DNA from 4 places in the Rhizobium sp. RHZ02 genome. Region 4 is predicted to be linked to each of the others. Evidence: predicted binding sites of a transcription regulator. Region 4 holds the regulator's gene; each other region holds the start of a gene.
What was found. Region 4 encodes LexA, which represses DNA repair genes until DNA is damaged. Its sites were predicted from a motif close to TGTTCNNNNTGTGTTCNG; they were not measured.

Region 1: the regulator LexA is predicted to act here: its motif matches at 2,360-2,377, upstream of IB244_RS31990 (ImuA family protein).
Region 2: the regulator LexA is predicted to act here: its motif matches at 2,565-2,582, upstream of uvrA (excinuclease ABC subunit UvrA).
Region 3: the regulator LexA is predicted to act here: its motif matches at 2,859-2,876, upstream of dnaE (DNA polymerase III subunit alpha).

What each region holds. Positions count from the first base shown of each region.
Region 1 covers NZ_JACUZX010000002.1:177,863-182,526, forward strand. The annotation lists gene IB244_RS03690 (DNA polymerase Y family protein) at 1-1,480, opposite strand, end outside; gene IB244_RS31990 (ImuA family protein) at 1,392-2,339, opposite strand; gene IB244_RS03695 (metallopeptidase family protein) at 2,501-2,938, shown strand; gene IB244_RS03700 (DUF1737 domain-containing protein) at 2,947-3,153, opposite strand; gene IB244_RS03705 (HpcH/HpaI aldolase/citrate lyase family protein) at 3,167-4,075, opposite strand; gene IB244_RS03710 (hypothetical protein) at 4,187-4,429, shown strand; gene IB244_RS03715 (VOC family protein) at 4,543-4,664, shown strand, end outside.
Region 2 covers NZ_JACUZX010000018.1:52,445-57,108, forward strand. The annotation lists gene gyrA (DNA gyrase subunit A) at 1-917, opposite strand, end outside; gene IB244_RS21990 (MarC family protein) at 1,144-1,785, shown strand; gene IB244_RS21995 (single-stranded DNA-binding protein) at 1,914-2,453, opposite strand; gene uvrA (excinuclease ABC subunit UvrA) at 2,703-4,664, shown strand, end outside.
Region 3 covers NZ_JACUZX010000010.1:81,089-85,752, reverse strand. The annotation lists gene dnaE (DNA polymerase III subunit alpha) at 1-2,638, opposite strand, end outside; gene IB244_RS16765 (hypothetical protein) at 2,942-3,526, shown strand; gene IB244_RS16760 (DUF5680 domain-containing protein) at 3,595-4,059, shown strand; gene IB244_RS16755 (ABC transporter ATP-binding protein) at 4,060-4,664, opposite strand, start outside.
Region 4 covers NZ_JACUZX010000030.1:48,978-53,641, forward strand. The annotation lists gene kdsA (3-deoxy-8-phosphooctulonate synthase) at 1-255, opposite strand, end outside; gene IB244_RS27540 (VOC family protein) at 252-1,136, opposite strand; gene lexA (transcriptional repressor LexA) at 1,336-2,052, shown strand; gene IB244_RS27550 (hypothetical protein) at 2,033-2,440, opposite strand; gene IB244_RS27555 (hypothetical protein) at 2,507-2,767, opposite strand; gene IB244_RS27560 (ComEC/Rec2 family competence protein) at 2,758-3,114, opposite strand; gene gltA (citrate synthase) at 3,790-4,664, shown strand, end outside.

The DNA of each region.
Region 1 (4,664 bases), on a different contig from region 4:
AGCGGCGCCCCTTATCGTCTTCGATCCGGAAATAGTCCCGATCCCCAGCATCCTTTCCATCTACGCCATCGAGCCACCATTCCATTGCCAGCCGCTCCGGGCCCTCGCTCTTCAAGACACGGTGCTGCATGCGCCGCCAGTGAAAGCTCGCTGGTGCGCCATCAGGGATTTCGATGGCAAAGGCATCCATTGGCTCCGCTTTCCGCAATAGCCGGATGGGCCGTTCGCTCCTGGCTGGTGGCAGATGCCCCTCCCGGGTTTTCGGGGCGGACAGATGTTCGATTGCCGGCACTGTAGTGTAGGCTCTTTCCGGTATGTGGCTCTCCCGCAATTGGAAGGTTTGCAGGCAGTCTTCTCCGAGGCGAGCTGAAACCCGATCCACGAAGGCAGCAAGAGACGCGTCCTTCTGCTGGCGGTGTTCGAAGTCTCCCTGTGACGTCACGAAATCTTCGTGCAGGAGTACGTTGAGACGAAGGATCTCGAATCCGTAACCCGCATCGAAATCGTCGTGAATTGCCTGCAGGCGTTCGGCAAAGAGGGCGGCAATGCGCTTGGGCTCCCGCAAGGGCTGCGCGGTCCCGGCAGAAATGCGAAAAACCTTGCCGTCGACACGGAACAGGACCAACTCGAAGATACGGCCGCCGACACCGCGGGCTTCCAGCGAGGGCTTCAGGGAGACGGCAACCTGACCCGTGAGTGCGAGGATATCGTCTTCGGCTCCGATCGGCTCAATCAGGCGACGTTCGACCGAGAGGCTTGCGACCGGCAGGCGTGGAGAGACCGGCTCTTCATCGGTCCCAAGCGCCTGATCGAGCCTCAAGAGCACAGCTCCCCCAAAGCGGCGGGCGAGGGGGGCGCGGGGCGCGGTCAGCAAATCGCCGACATATTTGAGGCCCATCTTGTCCAGGCCCCCTATGGTTTCGTCCTCGAGACGCAGGGCCGCGACGGGCAGGGGAGCCAACGCCTGTTCTGCCTCCCCATGCTCGATGATGCCGCCTTGGCCAAAACGGCTGATGGCCCAGGACAATCCAGGCGAGGAAGAGATGGCGCCGCGGGCGTCAATTCCCATCTGGAAGAGCCGTGCGAGAATATCCTTGAGAAGGGGCGTCTCACCGCCAAACAGATGGGCGCACCCGGTAATGTCAAGGAACAAGCCATCGACGCCGTCGAGAGCAACAAGCGGGGTATAGCGATCGCACCAGTCGGCGATCGCTTCCAGGAAGCGCCGGTTGGCGGCTGGGTCGTCCTCGATCACATCAAGCGTGGGGTAGATGGCGCGGGCTTCGGCGACACCCATATGCTTTCGGAGATTGAGTGTTTCGGCAGCCTCGTCCAGTGCCGTCAGCCGCATCGTATTGTTGAGGCGGCTGGAACAGACGATCGGTGCGGCTTCAGGACGTCCGTGCGAACGCCAGGAGAGCCCCCATTTCTTTCTTGCGATCCGGTCGGTTGGAAGGTGCGGAAAGTGGAGTGCCAGAATGCGTTGCGCGTTCGTCTGGAAGGCGAGGGTTGGCTGATTGGGAGACGGCGAAAAAACGGCGGTCATGGGGGTTCCACTCCAGTAGAAAGGAGAGGGGAGCCGGGTTGCGGCTCTTCTCCAGGGTGAGATGAAAAACCGGATTGCCGATGCTACCGCCCAGCATCGTGCCATCCGGCAAGGGGCGCGCCTGTGCCGGCGCGGGTGCTGCAAGGAAGCGGAAATAAGCGCTGCTGGCTTCTTCCTCTCCAGCCTGCCGCAACAGGAAAAGCGGGCGTTTCGATGCTTTCGCCCGCAAGCTCAAACGACGGCTCTCCGTCAGGCCGAAGGGCTTTGGGTTGCCGCGGATCTCCAGAACCGTCGCAGGAAAAACGCCGCTTTCGACTGCAGATTCCGCAAGCCAGAGAGCGTCTTCAAGCTTGCGCGGACTGGCATAGAAGAACTGGTCCGGTTTCAGACCGAAATCTCGTAACCCTACGGCGTAGGGGACGCCTGCTTCCATCGTGGAAACCATGTCCGCGATCCACAGGATCGGTAGCGGCGCACTGTGGCTCTCCTCGACTTGACGCTGCAGCATGGCGGCAAGCGCCAGCACAAAGCCGCTGCCGGCACCGGCCTCCCGCAAGAGGTCGGTGCGAGCCTCGGTGATCCCGTCGAGCGGCAAGCCGCCATCGATCGCCTCGTCGAGTGCGGGTATTCCAAGAGGAAGACGCGGGCCGCTGTCGTTCTTGGCGGCGAGGCCTTTGTCGGCCAAGGCTTCGCTTTGCGCGGCCGCCAAGGCCGGCGCGGGCTTCCCTTCAAGCTTTGCAATGGTTTCGCGGAGCGCAAAAAGCCGCTCGCGCGTCACGGCCGACTGTGCCATGACGTTCTCCAAGTCTCAGATGTTCCTGTTATGTTCTTATGGATTCCAGAGGCGGGCGAAAGAGTCAACAGGCATTTGATGTGAATTTATTCCTGCCTTTGATTCCGCTCTCGAAAATCGTGCGCAAAGGTTCTATATGGGCGGCAAAGGAAGGAATATTAATGGCCCGCATAGACCAGAGCGAGGATTGGCGGGATCGCCACGCGCCGACGATCAGTACCTTCGAGTCGTTGGCGATGGAGGCATATAGCCACCTGCCGGAAGAATTCCGCTCGCTGACCACCAATCTGACCATCGAGATCGAGGATTTCCCTGACGACGACGTGTTCGAGGACATGGCGCTGGAAACGCCATTCGACCTTCTCGGCCTCTTTGAAGGCCGGGGCATCTCGGAGCGTTTCACGATGGAAACCGGCGAACTGCCGAACCGTGTCCGCCTCTACAGGCGGCCGATCCTCGACTACTGGGCCGAGAACGACGAGACGCTGGGCGATATCATCACCCACGTCCTCATCCACGAGATCGGCCACCATTTCGGTCTCAGCGACGACGACATGGAACGGATCGAGGCAAGTGCCGAAGAGGCGGCCGAACGCTAAGCCTTCGCTTACTGTTCGGATAGCTTCATGTCCGGGTGGTAGTCCTTGCCTTCGACTTCCTTGACGATCGCCTGAGCGCACATCACCTGGCCGGTCTGGGTGTTGAAGGTCAGCGACGGCGAGCCGTTCAGCGACCAGCCCTTGTTGAGGGCGTCGGTTACGCGATGACAGAAAGCGGCATCATCCTGGCCGGTCAGAAGGCGATAAAGCTTCATCTAGAGTCGTCTTTCACTTCGCCGTTTGGCGCTCAGTAATCAGGCGGGCTTTATGAACCAGACTTTCCGCCTGGACAAGATGCAGCCGCTCGATCATCCGTCCGTTGACATTGATGACGTTCAGACCTTCGGCAGCCGGGTCGGCAAAGGCGGCGATGATTGCCTCCGCCTCGGCAATTGCCGCATTGTCCGGGCCGAAATGCCGGTTTGACGCTTCGATCTGAGCAGGATGGATCAGCATCTTGCCGTCGAAGCCCATGGCCCGGGCATGCGCGCATTCGGCGTCGAAGGCATCTGCGTCCTTGAAATCATTGAAGACACTGTCGATCGCGTCGAGGCCATAGGCACGCACGGCAAGTACCACCTGCATCAGCCAGGGCACGAGATAGGTGCGGCCGGGCTGCGGCAAGACACCGGTCTCTTTGCGCAGGTCGTTGAGGCCAACGACGAAACAATCGAGTCTTGAGCCCGGCGTGCGTCCGGCTTCGGCGATCGCCGCCGCGTTCAGAATGCCGCGGGGCGTTTCGATCATCGCCCAGATGCGGAGGCTTTCCGGCGCATCGGCATCGGCAAGCCGGTCGCTGATGGACATCACATCCTGAGGCTCGGCCACTTTCGGCAGAAGCACGGCATCCGGTTCCAATGCCAAGACCAGCTCCATGTCGGCATTGCCGAATGTGGAAGCCAGCGCATTGATGCGGATGATCCGCTCCTTGTTCACCAGAGGAGGGCCCGAAAAAAAGGCTTTCAGATTGTCGCGGGCTTCCGCCTTTCGCTCCGGCGCCACCGAGTCCTCGAGATCGAAGATCACGGCGTCGCAATCGAGCGCATGGGTCTTTTCCAAGGCGCGTGCATTGATGGCCGGAACGCTTAGCACCGAACGGCGGAGATTCAAGGAACGAGTCGGAGAGTTGCGGGTCATCACAAATCTGTGCCAAGCTTTGTGATGGGTGGCAAGACAACAAAAAGCCATGCTCACCTTGCAGAGAAAGAAATGAAGGACCACATTCCTTTCCGAAGAAAGGTCTAAACCATGCAAAGCATTCGTTCCGTCTTCCTCCTGCTCGCAGGCATCACAGCCTTCATTGCGTTGGCGCTCCTCACATTTTCTGTGACGCTCGCAGTTGGCGGTATCCTGACGGTGCTCATGGTTGGCCGCGCGCTTTCGCTGAAGATGAAACCGGCCCCCGTTCGCGCCACCGCCAGAACGAAGTCACATTCCGGCGAGAGCATGCGTATCTGGAATGACGGGCGCGGCACGATCATCGACCTCTGACCGTCGGGTCGTTTCCAGAAAAATTTCGACATCGCTGTCGGCTCGGCTGATCTTCCCGCGTCTTTGAAAGGCCAGGGCTTTTGCCCAAACCAAATCAAACAATGGAGGACAGAATGGATACCGCAACGGAAACCGGCGCAACGAAAATGCCGCCGGTGAAGAATGGCTTGTTGCCTTATGTCACCGTCGACGGTGCTTTGAAGGCGGCGGAATTCTACAAGCGTGCGTTCGGCGC
Region 2 (4,664 bases), on a different contig from region 4:
TGACGGTCGGATTCATCGCGTAGGTCGGAGATCCCTTCGATACGCTTGTCGCGCACCAGTTCGGCCATCTTCTCGATCATCGTCGACTTGTTCACCTGATACGGGATCTCGGTGATGATGATCTGTTCGCGATCGCCACGCATCGGCTCGATGGTGGCAACGCCGCGCATGATCACCGAGCCGCGACCGGTCTCGTAGGCCGAGCGAATGCCGGCGCGACCAAGGATCTTGGCGCCGGTCGGGAAGTCCGGACCCGGAATAATCTGCATGATGTCAGGCAGTTCGATCGCCGGGTTGTCGATCAGCGCAATGCAGCCGTCGATGACTTCGGACAGATTGTGCGGCGGAATATTCGTCGCCATACCCACGGCGATGCCGCCTGCCCCGTTCACTAGGAGGTTCGGGAACTTTGCGGGAACAACGACGGGCTCGGACAGCGTGCCGTCATAGTTATCGCGGAAGTCGACCGTTTCCTTGTCGAGATCGTCGAGCAGCGAATGCGCGGCCTTTTGCAGGCGGCACTCTGTGTAGCGTTCGGCCGCCGGCGGATCGCCGTCGACGGAGCCGAAGTTGCCCTGGCCGTCGATCAGCGGAAGGCGGAGCGACCAGTCCTGCGCCATACGCGCTAGCGCGTCGTAGATCGCTGCGTTGCCGTGCGGATGGTATTTACCCATCACATCCCCGGTAACGCGGGCGCATTTGACGTATTTCTTGTTCCAGTCGATGCCGAGTTCGGACATGCCGTAAAGGATGCGCCGGTGCACGGGCTTCAGGCCGTCGCGGACATCAGGCAGGGCGCGGCTGACGATAACGCTCATGGCGTAATCGAGATACGACCGCTGCATTTCCTCCATGATGGAGATGGGCTCGATGCCTGGCGGGAGCTTCCCGCCGCCGGGGGGTGTTTGCTCAGTCAAAACAGATCACGATCTCTTCTAGAATCACTTGAAGATTTATAGCGGAAAGCCTGTTCCTACGCTAATTTTGGCACGGGTTTTGAACAGACTTTTGCGGTCTTATGAGGGCAATGGGAGCCTCTGGGACGGTTATTTGCACCGCCCTAATAACACCATTTGCCAAAATGGTCTCTCCGCATCACAATCGCGCAAAAACCAAGTGTTTATATGGGCTCACGGAGAGACAATGGCAAGCGTCGACCAACTGATCAACGCCTTCACGACGCTGCTTGTCACGATCGACCCGCCTGGTCTTGCTCCACTCTTTCTCGGGCTCACGACCGGCATGAGCCGCAGCCAGCGAAAACAGGTGGCACTGCGCGGCTCGATCATCGCCTTTGTCATTCTTGCCGCTTTCGCCCTGTTCGGGGCCAGCGTGCTCGGGGTGCTCGGAATCTCGATCGGCGCCTTCCGCATTGCCGGTGGTCTTCTGTTGTTCTGGATCGCCTTTGAAATGGTATTCGAGAAGCGGCAGGACCGTAAGGAGAAGACGAGCACAGCCGCAATCACCGTCGATCATATCCATAATATCTCGGTCTTTCCGTTGGCGATCCCTCTGATCGCCGGTCCCGGTGCCATTTCGGCGACGATCCTAATTGCCGGATCGATGCAGGCTTCGCTCGAGCGGGCGCAATTGATCATTGTCATCGCATTGAGCCTGCTGCTGCTGTTTCTCTCGCTGCTCATCGCCGAAAGACTTGATCGCTTCCTCGGCGTAACGGGGCGCGCAATTCTGACACGCCTTCTCGGTGTCATCCTGGCGGCGCTTGCCACGCAGTTCGTCGTCGACGGTTTGAGATCTACCCTCATCACGACGCCAGCCGGCTAGGTCAAAAAGCCGGTTACCTGCACGGCTTCCATCGCGGCAAGCTCGGGGGACGTCCAATCCCGGAGATTGAAAAGCAGACGGCGCACCTTGCGGCGCGCCGTCCAACTTATGCCACGAATACTCTGCGATCAGAACGGGATATCGTCGTCGAGATCGCGCGAGAAGTTTCCACCGCCGCCGCCACCGCTGCTGCGGCCAGATGATTGCGACGGCGCGCCGTAATCGTCGCCGTAGCCACCGCCGCCACCGAAATCGTTGCCGCCGGCATTACTGCCGCGACCACCGCCGAAGCCGGAGCTTGCGCCGCCACCCTCGCCGCGACCGTCCAGCATCGTCAGCGTCGAGCCGAAGCCCTGCAGAACGACTTCCGTCGAATAGCGGTCCTGGCCGTTCTGGTCTTGCCACTTACGCGTCTGCAGCGCGCCTTCGATGTAGAGCTTGGCGCCCTTCTTCACATACTGCTCGACGACCTTGCAGAGGCCTTCGTTGAAGACTACGACCGTATGCCATTCCGTCTTTTCGCGGCGTTCGCCGGAGGTGCGATCACGCCAGGTCTCGGACGTCGCGATGCGAAGGTTGGCGATCGGCCGGCCATCCTGGGTCCGCCGGATTTCGGGGTCAGCGCCCACGTTCCCGATCAGAATTACCTTGTTTACGCTGCCAGCCATACTTTCACCTTACCTGCCGCCCTGCCCGGCGGCGCTTGAAACAATCGGTGCACCTTAAACCATAGAGCGCCGGCGATGGGTGTCCATCGCCGGTTCATCCACAAGGAATTTTGTTCTTTATTTGTTCTAGTTTATCCCTATGATCCTGTCAACCGAATCGAAAACCTTGCAGCAGACGGACATTCAGCCTCGACTCGCCAGCCGGCATCACTAAATAAGGGGCTTGTTCCAGCACAGAAGCAGAAGACGATGAGCGAACTGAAGACGATTTCCATCCGCGGCGCGCGCGAGCACAATTTGAAGGGCATCGATCTCGATCTGCCGCGAAACAAACTCATCGTCATGACCGGCCTTTCGGGATCCGGCAAGTCGTCGCTTGCGTTTGACACGATCTATGCCGAAGGACAGCGACGCTATGTCGAAAGCCTTTCGGCCTATGCGCGCCAGTTCCTTGAAATGATGCAGAAGCCTGACGTCGATCAGATCGACGGCCTGTCGCCAGCGATTTCGATCGAGCAAAAGACGACCTCGCGCAACCCACGCTCGACGGTCGGTACGGTGACCGAGATCTATGACTACATGCGCCTGCTCTTTGCCCGCGTCGGCGTACCCTATTCGCCCTCGACCGGGCTGCCGATCGAGAGCCAGACGGTCAGCCAGATGGTCGATCGCGTGCTGGAATTCGGAGAAGGCACGCGTCTCTATATTCTCGCCCCGCTCGTGCGCGGGCGTAAGGGGGAGTACAAGAAGGAACTGGCAGACCTGATGAAAAAGGGTTTCCAGCGCGTCAAGGTCGACGGCCAATTCTACGAGATCGCCGACGTGCCAGCCCTGGACAAGAAGTACAAGCACGATATCGACGTCGTGGTCGACCGTATTGTGGTGCGGCCGGATATGGCGTCGCGCCTTGCCGACAGCTTCGAGACTTCGCTCAAGCTCGCCGATGGCCTCGCCGTTGCGGAATTCGCCGACAAGCCGCTGCCGCCGGAAGAAACTGCCGCCGGCGGCTCCGCCAACAAGTCGCTTAACGAAACGCATGAACGCGTTCTCTTCTCCGAGAAGTTCGCCTGCCCGGTATCGGGCTTCACCATTCCCGAGATCGAGCCGCGGCTTTTTTCCTTCAACAATCCAGCCGGCGCCTGCCCGACCTGCGACGGTCTCGGAGCGCAGCAGAAGATCGACGCCAACCTGATCGTGCCGGAGCCCGAGCGCACGCTGCGCGATGGCGCCATTGCGCCGTGGGCGAAGTCGACCTCTCCCTATTACAATCAGACGCTCGAAGCTCTCGGTAAGCACTATGGCTTCAAGCTCGGCGCCCGTTGGAACGATCTTTCGGACCAGGCGAAGGATGTCATCTTGAATGGTACCGACGAAAAGATCGAGTTCCACTATGCCGATGGCGCGCGGTCCTATACCACGCACAAGAATTTCGAGGGCATCATCACCAATCTCGAGCGTCGCTGGAAGGAGACGGATTCCGCCTGGGCGCGAGAGGAAATTGAGCGCTATATGTCGGCAGCCCCCTGCCCGTCTTGTGGCGGTTTCCGCCTGAAGCCGGAGGCGCTTGCCGTCAAGATCAATACGCTGCATATCGGCCAGGTGACCGACATGTCGATCCGCGTCGCCCGAGACTGGTTCGAGGTCCTGCCGCAGTCGCTGAGCGCCAAGCAGAACGAGATTGCCGTTCGCATTCTCAAGGAGATCCGCGACCGCCTGCGCTTCCTCAATGACGTGGGCCTGGATTATCTCAGCCTGTCGCGAAACTCCGGCACCTTGTCGGGCGGCGAGAGCCAGCGCATCCGGTTGGCGTCGCAGATCGGTTCCGGCTTGACCGGCGTATTGTATGTCCTCGACGAGCCATCGATCGGTTTGCATCAGCGCGACAACGCCCGGCTGCTTGATACGCTGAAGCACCTTCGCGATATCGGCAACACCGTGATCGTGGTCGAGCATGACGAGGACGCGATCTTGACCGCCGACGATGTCGTCGACATCGGTCCCGCCGCCGGCATCCATGGTGGCCAGGTGATTGCCCATGGCACGCCACAGGAGATCATGGCGAACCCTAAGTCGCTGACCGGCAAATATCTGTCCGGTGAACTCGGCGTTCCGGTTCCCGACGAGCGCCGTAAGCCCAAGAAGGGCAAGGAAATCAAGGTCGTCGGCGCCCGCGGCAACAATCTGAAGAATGTCACCGCCTCCATCCCGCTC
Region 3 (4,664 bases), on a different contig from region 4:
CCTCAAGGCTCGCGAATGGAGTGCCACCGCGGACCTCCACGATATGATCGACAGCCGATTCGCCGACCCCCTTCAGCGCCGCCAGCGCGTAGTAGATCCTGTTGTCGCCGGTCTCGAAATGGCGGAACGAGGTCTGTACCGAAGGAGGGATTACCTCGATGTCGAGACGCTTGGCGTCCTGCCGGAAGTCGTTGACCTTTTCGGTGTTCGACATATCGAGCGTCATCGACGCGGCGAGGAACTCGACCGGATAATGCGCCTTCATATAGGCGGTCTGGTAGGAAACGATCGCGTAAGCGGCGGCGTGAGACTTGTTGAAACCGTAGTTGGCGAACTTGGCGAGCAGGTCGAAGATCACATCGGCTTGCGGCTTCTTCACGCCGTTCTTGACGGCGCCATCGACGAAGCGCTCGCGCTGCTGGTCCATCTCCGCCTTGATCTTCTTACCCATGGCGCGACGCAGAAGGTCGGCTTCACCGAGCGAGTAGCCCGACAGGACCTGGGCGATCTGCATCACCTGCTCCTGGTAGACGATAACCCCCTGCGTTTCCTTCAGCAGGTAGTCGATCGTCGGATGGATCGACTCGATCTCTTCCTCGCCGTGCTTGCGGGCATTGTAGACCGGGATGTTTTCCATCGGGCCTGGGCGATAAAGCGCCACGAGTGCGATGATGTCCTCGATGCAGTCCGGCTTCATGCCGATCAGCGCCTTGCGCATGCCCGCACTTTCAACCTGGAACACGCCAACCGTTTCGCCGCGCGAGAGCATCTCGTAGGTCAGCTTATCGTCCAGCGGGATCGAGGCAAGATCGACCTTGATGCCACGCTTGGCGACGAAATCGACGGCGACCTTCAACGTGGTCAGCGTCTTCAGCCCGAGGAAGTCGAACTTGACGAGGCCGGCCTGCTCGACCCACTTCATGTTGAACTGGGTGACAGGCATGTCGGAACGCGGATCGCGGTACATCGGCACCAGCTTCGACAGCGGGCGGTCGCCGATGACGATACCGGCAGCGTGGGTCGATGCGTGGCGGTAGAGACCTTCAATCTTCTGGGCGATATCGAGCAGGCGGGCGACGACCGGCTCCTTGTCGGCCTCCTCCTGCAGCTTCGGCTCTTCCTCGATCGCCTTCGACAGCGGCGTCGGGTTGGCCGGATTGTTCGGCACCAGCTTACAGATCTTGTCGACCTGACCGTAGGGCATCTCCAGCACACGGCCGACGTCGCGCAGCGCCGCGCGGGCCTGCAGCGAACCGAAGGTGATGATCTGCGCGACCTGTTCGCGGCCGTACTTGCGCTGCACATAACGGATCACCTCTTCGCGGCGGTCCTGGCAGAAGTCGATATCGAAGTCGGGCATCGAGACGCGTTCCGGGTTGAGGAAGCGTTCGAAGAGCAGCGAGAAGCGCAAGGGATCAACGTCAGTGATCGTCAGCGCGTAGGCAACGAGAGAGCCTGCACCGGAGCCGCGGCCCGGGCCGACGGGGATGTCATGCTGTTTTGCCCATTTGATAAAGTCCGAAACGATGAGGAAGTAACCCGGGAATTTCATGCGCTCGATGACGCTCAGCTCGAATTCCAGGCGCTCGCGGTAATCCTTCTCCTCATAGCCGGGCGACATGCCGAGAGTGGCAAGGCGCTTATCCAGCCCCTCCTCCGCCTGCCGGCGCAGTTCGAGTGCCTCTTCGCGTTCCGCCTCCTCGGGATCGGCGGTGGCGCCGGTGAAACGCGGCAGGATCGGCTTGCGCGTCTTCAGGATGAACGAGCAGCGCCGCGCGATCTCGATGGTGTTTTCCAGCGCCTCCGGCAGATCCGCAAACAGCTTCGCCATTTCGGCGCGGCTTTTCAGGTAGTGATCAGGCGTCAGGCGAAACCGGGTATCATCCGAAACGATGGCGTTGTGGGCGACGGCCATCAGGGCGTCATGCGCATCATAGTCGTCACGGGTCGGGAAAAAGGCTTCGTTGGTGGCGACCAACGGCAGGTCGTGCTCATAGGCAAGGCCGACGAGCTTCTGCTCATGACGCTTGTCGTAAGTGCCGTGCCGCTGCAACTCAACATAGAGCCGGTTACCGAAATGGCGCTTCAGCAGCAGGAGGCGTGCTTCCGCCTGGGCGGCATGCCCATCCTTCAGCGCCACGTCGACCGGCCCCGTCAGGGCGCCGGTCAAAGCGATCAGGCCGTCGGTGCCGATCTCGTCGAGCCAGGAGGCACGAATGTGGATCGATTGACCGTTGCCCTCGCCGCCGAGATAGGCGCGGCTGACAAGGTCCACCAGCCGCTCGTAGCCGGCGTCGGTGGCCGCAAGGAGCACCAGCGACGGCAGCTTGGCGAGCGCCTGCTGGCCGCCGCGCCGTTCCGTCTCCAGTCCATCCTCCATGTCGATCGAGACCTGGCAGCCGATGATCGGCTGAAGGCCCTCGTCCATCGCCTTCTGTGAGAATTCGAGGGCGACGAACAGGTTGTTGGTGTCGGTGATCGCTATGGCCGGCTGGCTGTCGCCCGACGCCTTGTAGAGGATCTTCTTAAGCGGCAGCGCACCTTCAAGGAGCGAATAGGCCGAGTGGACCCGAAGGTGAACGAAGCCCGGCGTACCACCGATGAAACCGCCTTCCGCGTCTTTCTCCGCACCCGCCATGACATGCCTTCCGATCACCTGAATCAATCAGGTCTATTCTCAGCATTGAGGGGTTGATGTCCAGACAAGGGCTGCGCTCGGACCGCATGGCAGCCATGCGGTCCCCGGAATTCTTACATTGCCATGCAGATAAGCGAGAAGCTGGCAACGAACATTGCGATGGAGGTGAATGCTGCGATATCACGGATCAAGTCAGTCATTTGGCTCTCCTGTTCTCTTATGTTTTCAATTTGTTCCGCTATTGTTCTATTGTCAACAGGATTCTTTTCCGTTTTGCTGACCGCATGGCGATGGGAGAAAAGCATGTTTAAGTTTGTATTAATTGCTGGATTGGCTCTATCGGCGGCGTTTACCGCTCGAGCCGAGCAAATCGATCCCACGCGGATCGTCGACGCGGCGACGGGGGATTGGGATGGCGATGGGCGTGCGGACCTCGCGCTGCTGGTTGCTCCCGAGGAGGGCGCCAACTATGATCAAATCGGCATCTACCTCTATCTTCGTGACAGCGACCACGAACTTCTGCGGCTTTCGCTGGCCGCACCAAACAAGATCTGGGGCAGCACCAATGCGGACGGCGTCTTCGGACAGGAACCGTCGTTGAAGGCCGTCGGCAAATCCTCCATCGCCGTACACTCACAGAACAGCGCGATCGGGCGCGATCGCTGGGACCAGACGCTGACGGTGGCCTATCGGAACAAGCAGTTCGTCGTTGCCGGCTATACCTACAACCACTACGACACGCTCGACCCCAATGCCGCCGGCTCCTGCGACTACAATGCACTGACCGGCAAGCTGCAGAAGGATGGCAAGGATGTCAAAGCCGAGCCACGTGTCCTCCCGATCGCTGAGTGGAACGACGACACTGGACAAACGATCTGCGGACCGTGAGGCTTGTTCTTATTTTGTTCTTTACATTTAATAGCGTTGTTGAGACGCTGTCGAGCGGAGGGAACGCCATGGATATTGTCGCATTGAACAGTTTCATCGTCGAGGCGAAGGCGAATACCTATGTCGGTGGCGGAAGCCCTGTGCCCGCCTGCCGGACAGGATCGCGCGACATCGGATATCAGCGCGGCGCCTGGCGCTATCTCGACAGCTATTTCGGCGGCGCAGATTTCGCCGGGCAAGAAGTGGTCTGGCTGGAGAGCGAACCGGTCTGGGCGATGAACTACTTCGGACGCATCGTCGAGCATTCGCTGATCGACGGAGAACGGGCGGGAACGGTGATCAAGGCTGCACTGTCAAAAATGTATGCCGAATATCGGCGCTTCCTCGGCGGCATGGAGTTCGAGCACGCCTTCGGTTACTATGCCGATCAAAGCATAGGGGACTGCAGCCATTTCAGCGGTCGCGAAGTGATCGTCGTGAACGAGCGCAGAGCCTACGAATTGGACTACCGTGGCGGTCTCATCCACCCCTAATCAGAAATCCACGACCTTGCCGTCGGCGATAGTCACGCGGCGGTCCATGCGCCCGGCGAGTTCGTGATTGTGGGTCGCGATCAGCGCCGCCAGGCCTGATTGACGCACCAGCGCTTCAAGCGCGTCAAAGACATAGCTTGCCGTTTCAGGATCAAGGTTGCCAGTCGGCTCGTCCGCCAGCAGCAGGCTTGGCGCATTCGCGACGGCACGCGCAATCGCCACACGCTGCTGCTCGCCACCGGAAAGCTCTCCGGGGCGATGCGCGCCGCGATGGCCTATGCGCATATAATCGAGCAGCTGGCCGGCTCGCTCCTTCGCTTCCTTACGCGGCAGCCCTGCGATCATCTGCGGCATCATGATATTCTCGATCGCAGAAAATTCCGGCAGCAGGTGGTGGAATTGATAGACGAAGCCGATTTCGCTGCGGCGAATCGCGGTGCGCTTATCGTCCGGCAAACCATCGCAGGCCTTTCCGTTGATGATCACCTCGCCGCCATCGGGGTGCTCAAGCAGGCCGGCAATATGTAGAAGCGTCGACTTGCCTGTGCCTGACGGCGCGACGAGGGCGACGATTTCGCCGCTGTTCAGCGTGAAGTCCGCACCCT
Region 4 (4,664 bases):
TTCAAGCGCCGTTTCGAGGCCGATACCGCGCTGCGCTGACAGCGACGTCCGGTTCGCCTTGTCAAAGGAGGACTTGTAGACGAGGCCGAGACCAAGCTTGTCGCAGAGTTCCTTCAGCACACCGGCGACCATGAAGGCATGCTCGCGGCTCTCCATCTGACAAGGCCCGGCAATCAGCGACAGCTTGCCGGAATTCGAAAAGGTGACGCGGCCGGCGCCTTCGCCGACCACGACTTCGGAATTTGTCTGGCTCATCGTTTCTCCTCGAAGGCGAAGAGAGCGCCCTGTCCGGGCGCGGCCTTCACCAGAATTCGATTGTTCTTGCGCGTATAGGTCATCCCGTTAGCAGCCAATTGCGCTTCTGTCACGGCGAGATCGCCTACTTTGAAAACGATGGCAACACCACGCAGACCGCGATCGTCGGAAGGCGCAGGGATGTCGAAGTAGGCGTCCAGTCCATCCGGGGAGAGAACACTCACTCTGGCATTCGGAGTTGTCACACTCACACCGAAGGCCTCATTGGTCGTTCCCAAGCTGTGGGCGGCGGCGCGCAGGAATGGTCCAAACGCCTTGGGGTCGGGTGCCCCAAGCACGATCTCTGCGATCCCAACCACCCCATTTGCATGCACTTGCAGGGCTTTCCGGTCGGCTGGCAGCGGGTTGACACGTTGGCATGTGAAGAAAAAGAAATCTGGAGCGCGCAGGTCAACTGCAAAGGCGAGCTTAAATGCAGCCGTCACCTCCGAGCCATCGGGCATCTTCATCGGCCGCTCGAACTGCAGCATCTCGCCGCCATTGATCTTTTCGGACAGAAACCGGGCATGGTCGCGATCGGCATCCGCCGTCGCAAAGACCACGGCAGACAGCCCATCGTCTCCACATCGGAATCGAAAGGCACGGTCCCGCGCGGTGAAGACATTGCCTTTCTGCGCCGAAGCTTCATGCAGTTCGGCATTGGCGACCCCGAGAGGCTCCAGATAAGTTTCGTCGGCGAAGAATATGCAGGCATTCTCGGTCCCAAACGGGTGCCGGGCGTCGGGCGCGACGGTGAATCCCAGCTTTCCGAGACGCTCGCGCGAGAGCCTGATATTTGGAACCGGCAGCACGATGTGGTCCAGCGGATGTGCTTCGCTCATGGCAACTTCTCCGGAATTTGCGAAGATGTGCGCCGGGCAACAGGACAATGCAACCCCCTTCTACGCTTTCGGTCAAATGAGACGCAAAAACTCAGCAAGTTGCAGGCAAGATTTACGAAAATTTAGGTACTTGCGGAACACATATGGAACATATAGTGTCTGTTCTGGCTTTGTTTCACGACTCTGGGGTTCAACTTCGATGCTGACGCGCAAGCAACAGGAGCTTCTTCTCTTCATTCACGAGCGAATGAAGGAGTCCGGTGTCCCCCCTTCTTTTGATGAAATGAAGGATGCCTTGGACCTCGCGTCGAAGTCAGGCATCCACCGCCTGATTACCGCGCTGGAGGAACGGGGCTTCATTCGCCGACTGCCGAATCGAGCCCGCGCTCTGGAAGTCATCAAACTGCCCGAGGCATATAACCCGAGCCTGCAGCCCCGCCGCGGTTTTTCGCCGAGCGTTATCGAAGGCAGCCTCGGCAAACCACAGCCAGTTGTGGCGCCGAAGCCAGCGCCGCAGGCTGACAACGGCGGTCCTGCCTCTGTACCGGTCATGGGACGGATTGCTGCCGGCGTACCGATTTCGGCAATTCAGAACAATACCCATGACATCACGGTTCCGGCGGACATGCTTGGCCCAGGCGAGCACTATGCGCTTGAGGTCAAGGGCGACTCGATGATCGAGGCCGGCATCTTTGATGGCGACACGGTAATCATCCGCAACGGCAGCACCGCCAATGCCGGCGACATCGTTGTTGCGCTTGTCGATGATGAGGAAGCGACGCTCAAGCGCTTCCGCCGGAAAGGCGCCTCCATCGCACTTGAGGCGGCAAACCCGGCTTACGAGACGCGCATTTTCGGGCCTGACCGTGTCAAGGTCCAGGGCAAGCTTGTCGGCCTCATTCGCCGCTATCATTGAAGGCAAGCGGCTCGCCGTCAAAGGTGCCGCTTCGCCAATTATACGCCCGATGGCGGATCCAAGGGCGGTCGGGCCTCGTATAGGCCGTCGTGACGACGGAGCTACCTTGATCGTCGATCCTTACCTCAGCGGCACCAAAGCGACGCAAGGTTTCGCCGGTGAACAAAAGTGCGCCCGACCGGCACCCCGTCGTGCGGAGGCGAGCGGGTGTCACGACGATATCGGCCGTATCGCAGGCAGCGCCGAAGTAAGCGGGATTTTCGACGATCGTCACGACGTAGCCGCTATCGTGCGTGGCTGTGCACCAGGCGCCTTTCAGGCATACAAATCGGTTCTCAGCGCTCGTCGCAGCCTGACGTAACGCATCGCGGGCATTGCGCAATTCCACGGCAGATAACCTCTCCGATCTGCCTTGACTGTCCCGCCGCCTGATAGCGTTGACACCCTCCAACAATTACGTTGGTTGATCTAGCTCCGCGGCGAGCGCCATTCGCCATTGGTCGAAAATGAAGTCAGGCGGATGCGGCCGGTTCGGTGCAAGGACTTGTCCTCTCACAATCGCGACGAGATTGCCGTCTTCGGCAATGACCATGTCGGGCGGCGGCTCGCTCGGCGCAACCACAACAAGCACTGTTGCCAGCCCCGCAATGCCAGCGCCGAGGTAGCGGATCTTGGTGCGCAGAAGGGCAAGTAAGAGGAACCCTGCTACCGCCACAGGAAAATACCAACCCGGCAATCTGCCGATATCGATATTGCCGCCCAGGTCGAGACCATCTGGGCAATGGCGATCACGATGTCGAGCCCGAAACCGGCAATTTTCCATGGAATGACGTCGAGGCCAAAAGGTGTCAGCAGCATAGCGAGCATGCCCATCGGCATCACCACGAAAGAGACCACCGGCATGGCCATGAGATTTGCCGGCAGACCATAAGCGCTGAGCCGGTGGAAGTGCTCGACGGCGAAAAGCGCGGTCGAGAAGCCGCCGATCATCGCGGTCAGCAGGATGCCACCAAAGAAGCATATGATGAAAACGACGGGCGTTACTGCGGCGACCTGCAGCAAGGGATGTTCGTGCGGCGGCCTTCTTGACCAGATCGCGTAAACCGGCGACGAGGGCAAGCGTCGCCGCAAACGACATCCGGAGCTCGGCCGGGGGCACTTCCAAGCACGAACCAGAGGATCGCGCCCGCCCCAGCGAAGACGGACGAAACCAGGAAGAACCGCGCATGCTCTATCTCCGTTGCCACGGCGAGACGAAGCCACACGGTACAACGATCCGACGCAGTCCTTATCCGTGTCGGCCACGGCACGAAGGATTGCGTCTGGAAAGTTAGCGGAGGTTCCGCAGGAACTCGTGGCACGAGAAAAGAAGGCTGTGGCGCGCGCCCAAACGCGTCCGCGCCGGGTGTGGCTTCCCTCACCTCCAATGGCCTCAACCCCGGCATGCATTGCGCCCAAAAACAGCCGCCCGTACAACCAGAATGAAAGCTAACGGGCTTCCAAGCAAGAATAATCGATTGAAATCTGAAGGAAAATCGGAAGCCGGAAAAGCTAAGGATAATCATCAGCTTCTGCTATGCGCAGGGGTCATCGCAGAAGTGCCCAAAAGTTGATACTGCGATGCACAAAATGGCGTCACGGTAACTTGGCATTAGGCGCGCGATCATATAGCAATCATCGACGACGCTTAACCCTATGGCGCTTTTATGGCGCCAACCGCCAGTTTGGAGGATCATAATGACGGAACAAAGCGCAACACTGAAAATCGGTGACAAATCAGTCGATCTCGCCGTCAAGAGCGGCACCATCGGTCCTGACGTCATCGATATCGGCGCCCTGTACAAGAACACGGCTTCCTTCACGTACGATCCTGGTTTCACCTCGACCGCGTCCTGTGAATCGAAAATCACCTATATCGACGGTGACGCCGGCGTACTGCTGCATCGCGGCTATCCGATCGAGCAGCTCGCCGAGCACGGCGACTTCCTCGAAGTCTGCTACCTGCTTCTCTACGGAGAACTGCCGACCGCAGCCCAGAAGAAGGACTTCGACTATCGCGTGACGCATCACACGATGGTGCATGAGCAGATGAGCCGGTTCTTCACGGGCTTCCGCCGCGATGCACATCCGATGGCTGTCATGTGCGGTTGCGTCGGCGCGCTGTCGGCGTTCTACCACGACTCCACCGACATCACCGATCCGCATCAGCGCATGGTCGCAAGCCTGCGTATGATCGCCAAGATGCCAACGCTGGCCGCCATGGCCTACAAGTATCACATCGGCCAGCCCTTCGTTTACCCGAAGAACGATCTCGACTACGCGTCGAACTTCCTGCGCATGTGCTTTGCAGTTCCTTGCGAGGAATATGTGGTCAATCCGGTTCTGGCCCGCGCCATGGACCGCATCTTCATCCTGCACGCCGACCACGAGCAGAACGCGTCGACCTCGACCGTCCGCCTCGCCGGCTCGTCGGGTGCAAACCCGTTTGCCTGCATCGCAGCCGGCATTGCATGCCTCTGGGGCCCGGCACACGGCGGCGCCAACGAAGCAGCGCTGAACATGCTGACTGAGATCGGCACTGTTGACCGCATTCCGGAATACATCGCCCGCGC